DNA from 4 places in the Sporanaerobacter acetigenes DSM 13106 genome. Region 1 is predicted to be linked to each of the others. Evidence: riboswitches for the same ligand, from Rfam matches in the RefSeq annotation. Region 1 holds a riboswitch; each other region holds the start of a gene.
What was found. Region 1 has a riboswitch for cobalamin ahead of BUA21_RS04495 (DUF2292 domain-containing protein). Riboswitches for the same ligand answer to the same signal wherever they lie in the genome.

Region 1 (2,205 bases):
CCACTTGGCGGTACTATGCCCTGCCATTTAGGGTCATCTGCCATCCCTTTTGCTACTGCTGTATCACAACGAATCTGCATTGTTACAATATTTTCCTTTTTTTCACGTTCTCTTTCTTCTTTTTTCTTTCTTTCTTTTTCTTTTTTTGCCTCTTTTATAGCCTTTTGTCTTTCTTCTTCTTTTGTAGTCTGCTTTTCTTTTTCATTGCTGCCTTTATCTTTGTTTAGCTTATCTTTCTGTTTCTCTATTGCTTTTTTTATTTCTTCTTGAAAACTATTAACTGGTTCAGCTTCTTCAATTATTTCCTTATCTATATTGTCTTCTTTACCTTTTTTAGCTATTTTTTTAACTTCATCTCTTGTAGATGTTTTATTTTCTTTTTTTGATTCTAATAATTTTTCCCACACAGATTTTTTATTATTTTTAGATTCTGATTCTATTTCTGCTATTTCTTCTATATTTTCTTGTTTTTCTGTATGAATTTTGTTTTTTTGAGATCTAAGTTGAGCTAACAAAGAATAGTTATCTTCATCTTTTTCTATTTCTTTTGCATTTGGATCTATCCAATATTCAATTTCAAGTTTATTAGATTTAGCAAATGCTTCTTCATTAAAAAAGTAATTACCTATTATGTCAAATACATGAACCCCGCCTACTATTATTGCTGCTATCAAAAGTAGTAACAAGAAAAACTTTTTGTTTTTCATATCATTAACCTCCTACTTCTTTTCCTTTCATGAAAACAAAAAAAACACTACCTTTTTTATAAGTAGTGCCTCCAGTTTTCTGGTCAGCATATTTTATAGTTTTATTGATTTCTTTAATTCTTGGATTCTTATAGGTTCACTGTCTTGAACTATAATATTGATTTCTCCAAACTCTGTTTTTCTTATTATCTCTATGAGCTTTCTTTCCCTATTAGTTAGCTCCATCGTTGAATTTTTTTCATCTATCATTAAACCAACCCCCTTAAAAATTTAAAGTCTTAAACCCTCTAAGGAATTTAAGACTTTAAAATAATATCAAAATTATAAATATTCATCACAATACCCTAATCCAAGAAGGTTAATGAAGATAATTTATTTAGGCAGTTCTCCTGACTTATGGTTCATAGCTCTCTTTCACCTTCCCAAGAATACTCTCAGTGGCATATTGAAAAATCACTCTCCATTTACAGTGGCCGGTCCGTTCAGGATTTTCACCTGATTCCCTTTTAATCTTTGCCAATACAAAGAACCTAAATATTTTTATTCAATTTTTTAACTAACACCATTATATACCATATCTTGATTTAAGGCAACACATACTTTTCCAAAGGTTTTTGTCTATCATGGTGATTTTGCGACAGTGAGAACCGTCCCCGCTGTCTCAGCGTCCCCGCTGTCTCAGTATATATATGTGGTGAGGCCTTGTTTTTGAAGTTTCCTTAGAAGGCCCCTGTTTGCTCTGTATTCTGATATGGCTATTCCAAAGTGATCATATAGTTTTACAAATTCTAGTATTTCTTTATCTGTGTATTTGTCATCAGGTATTTTAAATATGATGTTTTTGAAACCTTTGGTATATACTAGATAGTATTCTTCCATATCTTTTACTTGTGGAATGAATCTAGTCTTTACTTCTTTTAAATTGTACTTTATATATTTCATGGCTTTGGAATTATCTCCAACCATATCTGTGATTATATAGGCATCGGTGTGGTCTTCCATCCATTGTTCCAATTCTTCAACGGTCATCCCATTGTCACAATTTACTATCAATCTTTCATCAGTTGTCCATTCCAAATCTACTTCCATAAGTCTAAGACCATCTTCATAGTATTCATCCAATTTAGCCTTTGTATCTGCTGCAAATCCTATAGTGTTTTTGTTTTGAATTTCTAGTTTTTCTTCAGGTTCTTTGGCTATTATTTCATCTGAACCATTGATTATACTCCCAATAAGATCATTATTTAAAATATATTTAGATTTGTCTATTTCAGATATGGCTCTTCCATATCCTTCTCTACACTCTTCCAGTGGTATGGACTTTCTAGTCTTTAAATCTATGGCTCTACTGTGGTCAAATATTCCATCCCTAGACATGACAAACATCTTTTCATCATCTATAAAGGAACCTTTTCTCATGTGAATTTGTTGAGCTACAATTTGATCTTCCGAATTCAGCAAATCTAGTCCAAACATAATTCCCTTTTCATTTTCAATT
Region 2 (2,205 bases), on a different contig from region 1:
AGTATTGGTGAGTTTTTCGGATTAATTTGGCTAATACTTGCTTATAAAAGGGAAAATAAAAAATCTTCTTATCCTTGTTATATACAATTAAATTCAATTGATATATTAAATCAAATAATAAAAATAGCAGGACCCTTAACAATCACTGGTTATTAATATTGTTCCTAGTTTATCTGAGCAAATGGCTTTGAAAAACTATAGAAATATGAAAGCGGATATATTGTTTGCTATTAAAATCACCTTAATTATATCTATTCCATTATCTATTCTTTATAGACTTTTCTCTGAACCATTAGCTGTTTTTCTATATAATGATAAAAAAGTAGGAGAATATTTACGAATTCTTAGCTATAGCACTGTATTTATGGCACTACAGCATACTTTCTCTGGCATTCTTCAAGGTCTAAACAAACATACTGCTATAACAATAAATCGATTGATAGGCATGAGTATTCAACTACTTTTAGTATATTTTCTTGTTGGGAACCCTAAATTTGGTATTAATGGTTTCTTTATTGGATTTTATCTTCGAATTTTTGTTATATTTTTGTTAGATTTAGTTACATTGAGAAGTATAGTAAAGTTTCGTTTTCGACATATCAATTGACAGTTATAATTTTTCATGATAGTATCTATTTAGAATTTAATATAGTGACCATTTGGTACAATCTTAATGATTGTTTAAAAGGGAAGTTCGGTTGAATTCCGACACGGTCCCGCCACTGTGATAGATAGAACCTTAAGTTTACCACTGTACTTAAAAGTATGGGAAGGTTTAAGGTTTGTTATTCTTAAGTCAGGAGACCTGCCAATGGGAAAAGCTGTTTATTACTCACGAGGATGGGGAGATGCTATTAAAAGTAGGTTAAGCATATGATTTATTCATATGTATTAAATATGTGTGCTTAATCTGATTATTAATAATGCTCTTTCTATAACAATAGAAAGATTTTTTTCTTTATGTCTACAATCCCGTGGTAATAACTCAGCAAATTTTTGCTGAGTTTTTTCATTTTATACTACAAGAAATGGGAGGGAAAAGTATGAATATTCATGAGTATCAAGCAAAAGAGATATTGAGAAGCTTCTGTATACCAGTACCTAATGGTAGAGTTATTTATGATCCAGAAGATGCTGAGAGAGCTGCTTGGAGAATAGGTACTGATATTGCAGTAGTGAAATCACAAATTCATGCTGGAGGTAGGGGAAAGGCTGGAGGTATAAAAATAGCAAATTCAATAGATGATGTCAAGAAGTATTCTAAAGAGTTAATAGGTAAAATCTTAGTGACACCTCAAACTGGGCCTAAAGGAAAGAAAGTAAAGGCTGTTTTGATTGAAGAAGGTTGCGATATTTTTAAAGAATACTACTTAGCTTTTGTTTTAGATAGAGAAAAGTCAAAGATAACTCTTATAGCTTCTGAAGAAGGTGGAACTGATATTGAAGAAATATCAAAAGAAAAGCCTGATATGATATTTACAGAATCTATTGATCCATTACTTGGAGTATTAGAATTCCAAGCTAAGAGGATAGGCCTTAATATCAATATTCCACAGGAGTTGATAAATCAATTTGTAGAGGTTGTTATGAATTTATATAAATGTTTTGTAGATAAAGATTGTACACTGCTAGAAATAAATCCTTTAGTAGTAACGGAAGATAAACAATTGTTAGCTTTAGATGCAAAAATGAACTTTGATGAAAATGGTCTATATAGAAATAGAGATATATGTAATTATAGGGATTTAAGTGAAGAAAATGAAAAAGAGATAGAAGCATCAAAGTATGGATTGTCATATATATCTTTGGACGGCAATATTGGATGTGTAGTTAATGGAGCAGGATTGGCAATGGCTACAATGGATACTATCAAGTATTATGGGGGAGAACCAGCAAACTTTTTAGATGTTGGAGGAGGAGCAACAGAAGAAAATGTAACCAATGCATTTAAAATAATAATATCTGATTCCAGAGTTAAGGGGATTTTTGTCAATATATTTGGCGGAATAATGAAATGTGATGTTATTGCCAAGGGAATTGTAAATGCAACTAAAGAGTTGGCATTAAATATTCCACTTGTAATTAGATTGGAAGGAACAAATATGGATTTAGGTATGGAAATAATAAAGGATTCAAAACTTAATATATTTACTGCTAAAGATATGGATGAGGGAACTAAGAAGATAATTAGTTTAGTTCAATAAT
Region 3 (2,205 bases), on a different contig from region 1:
ATGGATAGTAGGAGGAGATGGTTGGGCTTATGATATAGGTTATGGAGGATTAGATCATGTATTGGCATTAGGTGAAGATGTAAATATATTGGTATTTGATACGGAGGTATATTCAAATACTGGAGGGCAAGCTTCTAAATCGACTCCAACAGCTGCAGCGGCTAAATTTGCAGCAGCAGGTAAGAGGACTAAAAAGAAAGATTTAGGCAGAATGGCAATGAACTATGGATATGTTTATGTTGCTCAAGTATCTATGGGAGCAAATATGAATCAGACCTTGAAGGCTATAGTGGAGGCAGAAAGCTACAGGGGACCGTCCTTGATAATTTGCTATGCACCTTGTGTAAATCATGGTATAAAAGCAGGAATGGGTAGAACTGTAAATGAAGAAAAAAAGGCTGTTGATTCAGGTTATTGGCATCTTTATAGATATGATCCAAGGCTAGTACCAGAAGGAAAAAGCCCATTTATATTAGATTCAAAAGAGCCTAAGGAATCTTTTAAAGATTTCATAATGGGTGAAGTAAGATATTCTCAAATTGAAAATACTTTCCCCCAATTTGCAGAAAGGCTTTATGAAAAAGCAGAATTAGATGCAAAGGAAAGGTATGAAGTTTATAAAAAATTTGATGAGAACAAGTAGCATATAGAAGTGCTATTGACTTAAATCATGTTTATCTATATACTTAGATTGAAATAAAATTGAATATGTAGATGAAGGTACAGAGAATTGTTTCTCTGTTTAAAAGGGAAACAGGTGGAAATCCTGTACGGTCCCGCCGCTGTAATGGCGAAGAATTTAAAATACATGCCACTGAGATAATCGGGAAGGCTTTAAATTCTAATGAACCAAAGTCAGAAGACCTGCCTTTATTTATGCACCAAAAACTCTACGGTCGATAGGGGGTGTTTAGAGTTGTGCCATAAAATTTTATGTATTCATGTCTCCTAAACCCATTGAGTTCAGGAGACTTTTATATTATTGGAGGTGGAAAAATGTCAAAAAAAATAAAAGATTACGTTATTATAACTATTGGAATGTTTATGGTAGCAGCAGGATTATATTTTTTTCTCATGCCAGGAAATTTAGCTATAGGTGGTGCTAATGGATTGGCAATTGTTCTAAATCATGTATTTCCATTTTTATCAATAGGGGTTTTCATGATTATTATAAATATAGTATTATTCATAGTTGCTTTCTTGGTTATTGGGACGAGCTTTGGTGTCAAAACTATTTATGCAAGTTTAGGTACTTCTTTTTTAGTATTATTGTTTGAAAAAATAATACCTATACATGCTCCTTTAGTAGAAGATATTATACTTCAACTTTCTTTTGGAATATTTATATCTGCTATTGGTATGGGAATAGTATTCAATCGAAATGCTTCTACTGGAGGTACGGATATTATAGCAAAAATATTGAATAAGTTTTGGGGAATAGATTTAGGAAAAGCAGTATTGCTTTCCGATTTTGCTATAACTATAGGAGCAGGTTTTGCGTTTGGACCTGAATTGGGAATGTATTCTTTACTTGGAGTTATAGTAAATGGTCTTGTGATAGACTCAACTATTGAAGGAATAAACTTATCTAAACAAGTAAGCATAGTCAGTAAGCGTAGTGAAGATATAAAAAAATATATAATTAAAGATTTGGAAAGAGGAGCAACATTATATCATGCTGAAGGAGCATACACAGGAGATAAAAAACAAGTCCTCGTAACTGTTGTTGACAGAAAAGACTTTATTAGACTGAAAAATTATATAAATGATGTAGATAAAAATGCTTTTATAACTGTAAGCAATGTATATGAAGTACTAGGTGATGGCTTTAAAAATATTGGAGATTAAAAAAGATATAGATGTAAATTTCAATGAAAAATAGGAGTGGAAATTTCTCACCCCTATTTTTCATTCTCATCTACCCACTCTTTAGCCCTTAGAACTCCTTCTAAGGTTGGAATTGGCACTTTAGATTGAGGTTTTAGTCCCTTTATGTCATAATATGCAGCAGTTTTTTGATTTTCTATAGGGATAGACATATTTCTTTCTTTAAAATTGTTTATTCTTATGCTTTTTTTCACACTATCCCTCCTCATACATAGTATTTGCAAGCAATGAAAAAATAATACTTAATTTTTTAAAATGCAGGAATAACTCCACCATCATACTTTTTTTCAATAAATTTTTTAACTTGTTTGCTTTGAA
Region 4 (2,205 bases), on a different contig from region 1:
TATAGTTTTGTGAGAGTCTGGTATACCATCAATATTTATTTTCCCACCAATAAAGGGAAGCTTAGAGCCAATTATTTTAAAAGTATCTAAAATTTTTATATTTGCTGTCCCAATAGTAGAAAAAAGCACTACAGAAAATATCAATGCAAGCACCAAAGATACAACAATAGTAGCATATTTATTTTTAGACCTTTTTAAACTCATAAAAATCCCTACTTTTTATTTAAATGCATCTGGATGAATAGACTTTGCAACTAATTCCAATGCATCTATTATTCTTGGTCCGGGTCTTGAAACTATATTTGGATCCAATAAGTACACTCTATTATTTTTTACAGCATTTATATTTTCAAACCCAGGTCTTTCTTTTATTGACTCAACAGTTTTTTCTTCGCTATCTTTAGCTCCTAAATAAACATCAGGATTTCTTTCTATTAATTGTTCCATATCAAACTGTGGATATTCTCCTTCTGCATCACTTGCTATATTTTCGCCTCCAGCTAGAGTCATAAGTTCATCCATAAAAGAACCAGGACCTGCTGCCATCAATGGATCATTCCATATTTCATAGAACACCTTAACTTTTTCTTCATCTTTTACTTTATTTACAATTTCATCTTTTTTTGCTTTCATATCATCTACAACTTTTGTGGCCTCATCCTCAGTGTTTGTCACAGTGCCAATACTTTGAATCAAATTCATGACTTCATCAATAGAATCTGGTTCATAGCACAAAAGAACAATTCCTGCATCTCTTATTTTTGCATTTACTTCTTCATCGCCAGGACCAAATTGAAATACAATGTCAGGATCTAATTCAATTATTCTTTCAATATTTACTCCAGTAAAACTTCCAACCTTTTCTTTTGATTTAGCTTCTTCTGGATAATCACAGTATTCAGTTACACCTGCGATTTTATCTCCTAATCCAAGACTAAAAAGTATTTCAGTATGACTTGGAGCCAATGAAACTATTGTTTTAGGTTCATTTTCTATTGTCACTTTATTTCCAAACTGATCTTCTACTTCCATAGGATATTGAACTTTATTTTCCTTTTCCTCTACTACTTCTTCATTTTGTTTTACATCTTCATTTGAATTTGTTTTGCCACAAGCTGTAAAGGTAGTTAAAGCCATTGCCAAAACTAAAAATAATACAATTAATTTTTTAGAGCTAATTTTTTTCATAAGTTTTCCCTCCATTTTATGATCTTTTCTAGTCAAAAATAAAACCCTAGTCCTCAGTAACTAGAGAATAGGGCAAAAACTATACAATTCTATACATCCCTCCCTCCGAGGCTCTAAATTTAGGCAGGTCTCCTGACTTGTGAATCTTCCTACTATCAACGCCTTCCCAGAAATCCAGTGGCTTCTGTTGATTCGTCCTCACACACAGTAGCGGGGGCTGCAGTGGATTTTCACCACTTTCCCTTTTAAGTTTCATTAGAAACACCCAATTTAATATTTAATTTAGCTCTCAAAAATAATATCAAATATTTTTTAAACATTCAAGGCCATTTATTCTTCCTTAACTACTTGCCATTGTTCCCTAACCATTTTTTCTAATGCAATATTACTCTTAATTTCAGGATCCTTAAGTACCGTATTGAACCACTTTATTGCTTCATCTCTATCTCCCATTCTTCTGGAAATTTCTCCAATCAAATAAGCTGCAGTCAATGGATTCATAGATTCATTGTTTAAAGGTTCATTATAATAAGCATTGCTAAAAAGTTCTCTAGCTAAACTTAAAAATCTCTCTTCTTCATCCTCATCTTCTTTTAATCTATTAAGCCATCCCAATCTAACGCATATATTTCCAAGTTCATAATTTTTATCCTCCAAGAGTTCTCCACAAAATAGCGCCAGTTTATATGCAGCAATACTTTCTTCAATGGTTCTCTTTCCTAAAAAACTTCTTTCGTTCCATTTAGATGAAACCTCTTTTTTTATTGTCTCTCTTCCTTGAAAATTTATTTTATTAAAATTTTCTTCTAATGCAGCATATCCACAATGTGGACACACAAACACACCATAAAACACAGGATTTTCCCCTTCATAATAAGGCAAAAAATCCGAATCTCTTTTAACTAATCTGAGTTTAGAAAGCCTTACCTTGCTAGTCTTAAACTCTTTACCACACACTGGACAATTTATTTTTTTCTCATATAGTTCTCCTACTTCTGCCAATTTCCTTCCCTCATT

Region 2: linked by a shared signal. The riboswitch ahead of sucC (ADP-forming succinate--CoA ligase subunit beta) and the one ahead of BUA21_RS04495 (DUF2292 domain-containing protein) in region 1 are both predicted to bind cobalamin.
Region 3: linked by a shared signal. The riboswitch ahead of BUA21_RS06640 (YitT family protein) and the one ahead of BUA21_RS04495 (DUF2292 domain-containing protein) in region 1 are both predicted to bind cobalamin.
Region 4: linked by a shared signal. The riboswitch ahead of BUA21_RS07295 (ABC transporter substrate-binding protein) and the one ahead of BUA21_RS04495 (DUF2292 domain-containing protein) in region 1 are both predicted to bind cobalamin.

The regions. Positions count from the first base shown of each region.
Region 1 covers NZ_FQXR01000004.1:105,653-107,857, forward strand. The annotation lists gene BUA21_RS14890 (DUF4430 domain-containing protein) at 1-707, opposite strand, end outside; gene BUA21_RS04495 (DUF2292 domain-containing protein) at 801-956, opposite strand; cobalamin riboswitch at 1,070-1,256, opposite strand; gene BUA21_RS04500 (sulfatase-like hydrolase/transferase) at 1,386-2,205, opposite strand, start outside.
Region 2 covers NZ_FQXR01000002.1:99,548-101,752, reverse strand. The annotation lists gene BUA21_RS00500 (oligosaccharide flippase family protein) at 1-156, shown strand, start outside; gene BUA21_RS00495 (MATE family efflux transporter) at 188-607, shown strand; cobalamin riboswitch at 644-827, shown strand; gene sucC (ADP-forming succinate--CoA ligase subunit beta) at 1,044-2,204, shown strand.
Region 3 covers NZ_FQXR01000005.1:230,936-233,140, forward strand. The annotation lists gene nifJ (pyruvate:ferredoxin (flavodoxin) oxidoreductase) at 1-643, shown strand, start outside; cobalamin riboswitch at 702-886, shown strand; gene BUA21_RS06640 (YitT family protein) at 997-1,848, shown strand; gene BUA21_RS06645 (CDIF630_02480 family spore surface protein) at 1,902-2,081, opposite strand; gene BUA21_RS06650 (MetQ/NlpA family ABC transporter substrate-binding protein) at 2,138-2,205, opposite strand, start outside.
Region 4 covers NZ_FQXR01000006.1:49,109-51,313, forward strand. The annotation lists gene BUA21_RS07290 (FecCD family ABC transporter permease) at 1-204, opposite strand, end outside; gene BUA21_RS07295 (ABC transporter substrate-binding protein) at 220-1,188, opposite strand; cobalamin riboswitch at 1,294-1,472, opposite strand; gene BUA21_RS07300 (DUF2225 domain-containing protein) at 1,519-2,190, opposite strand.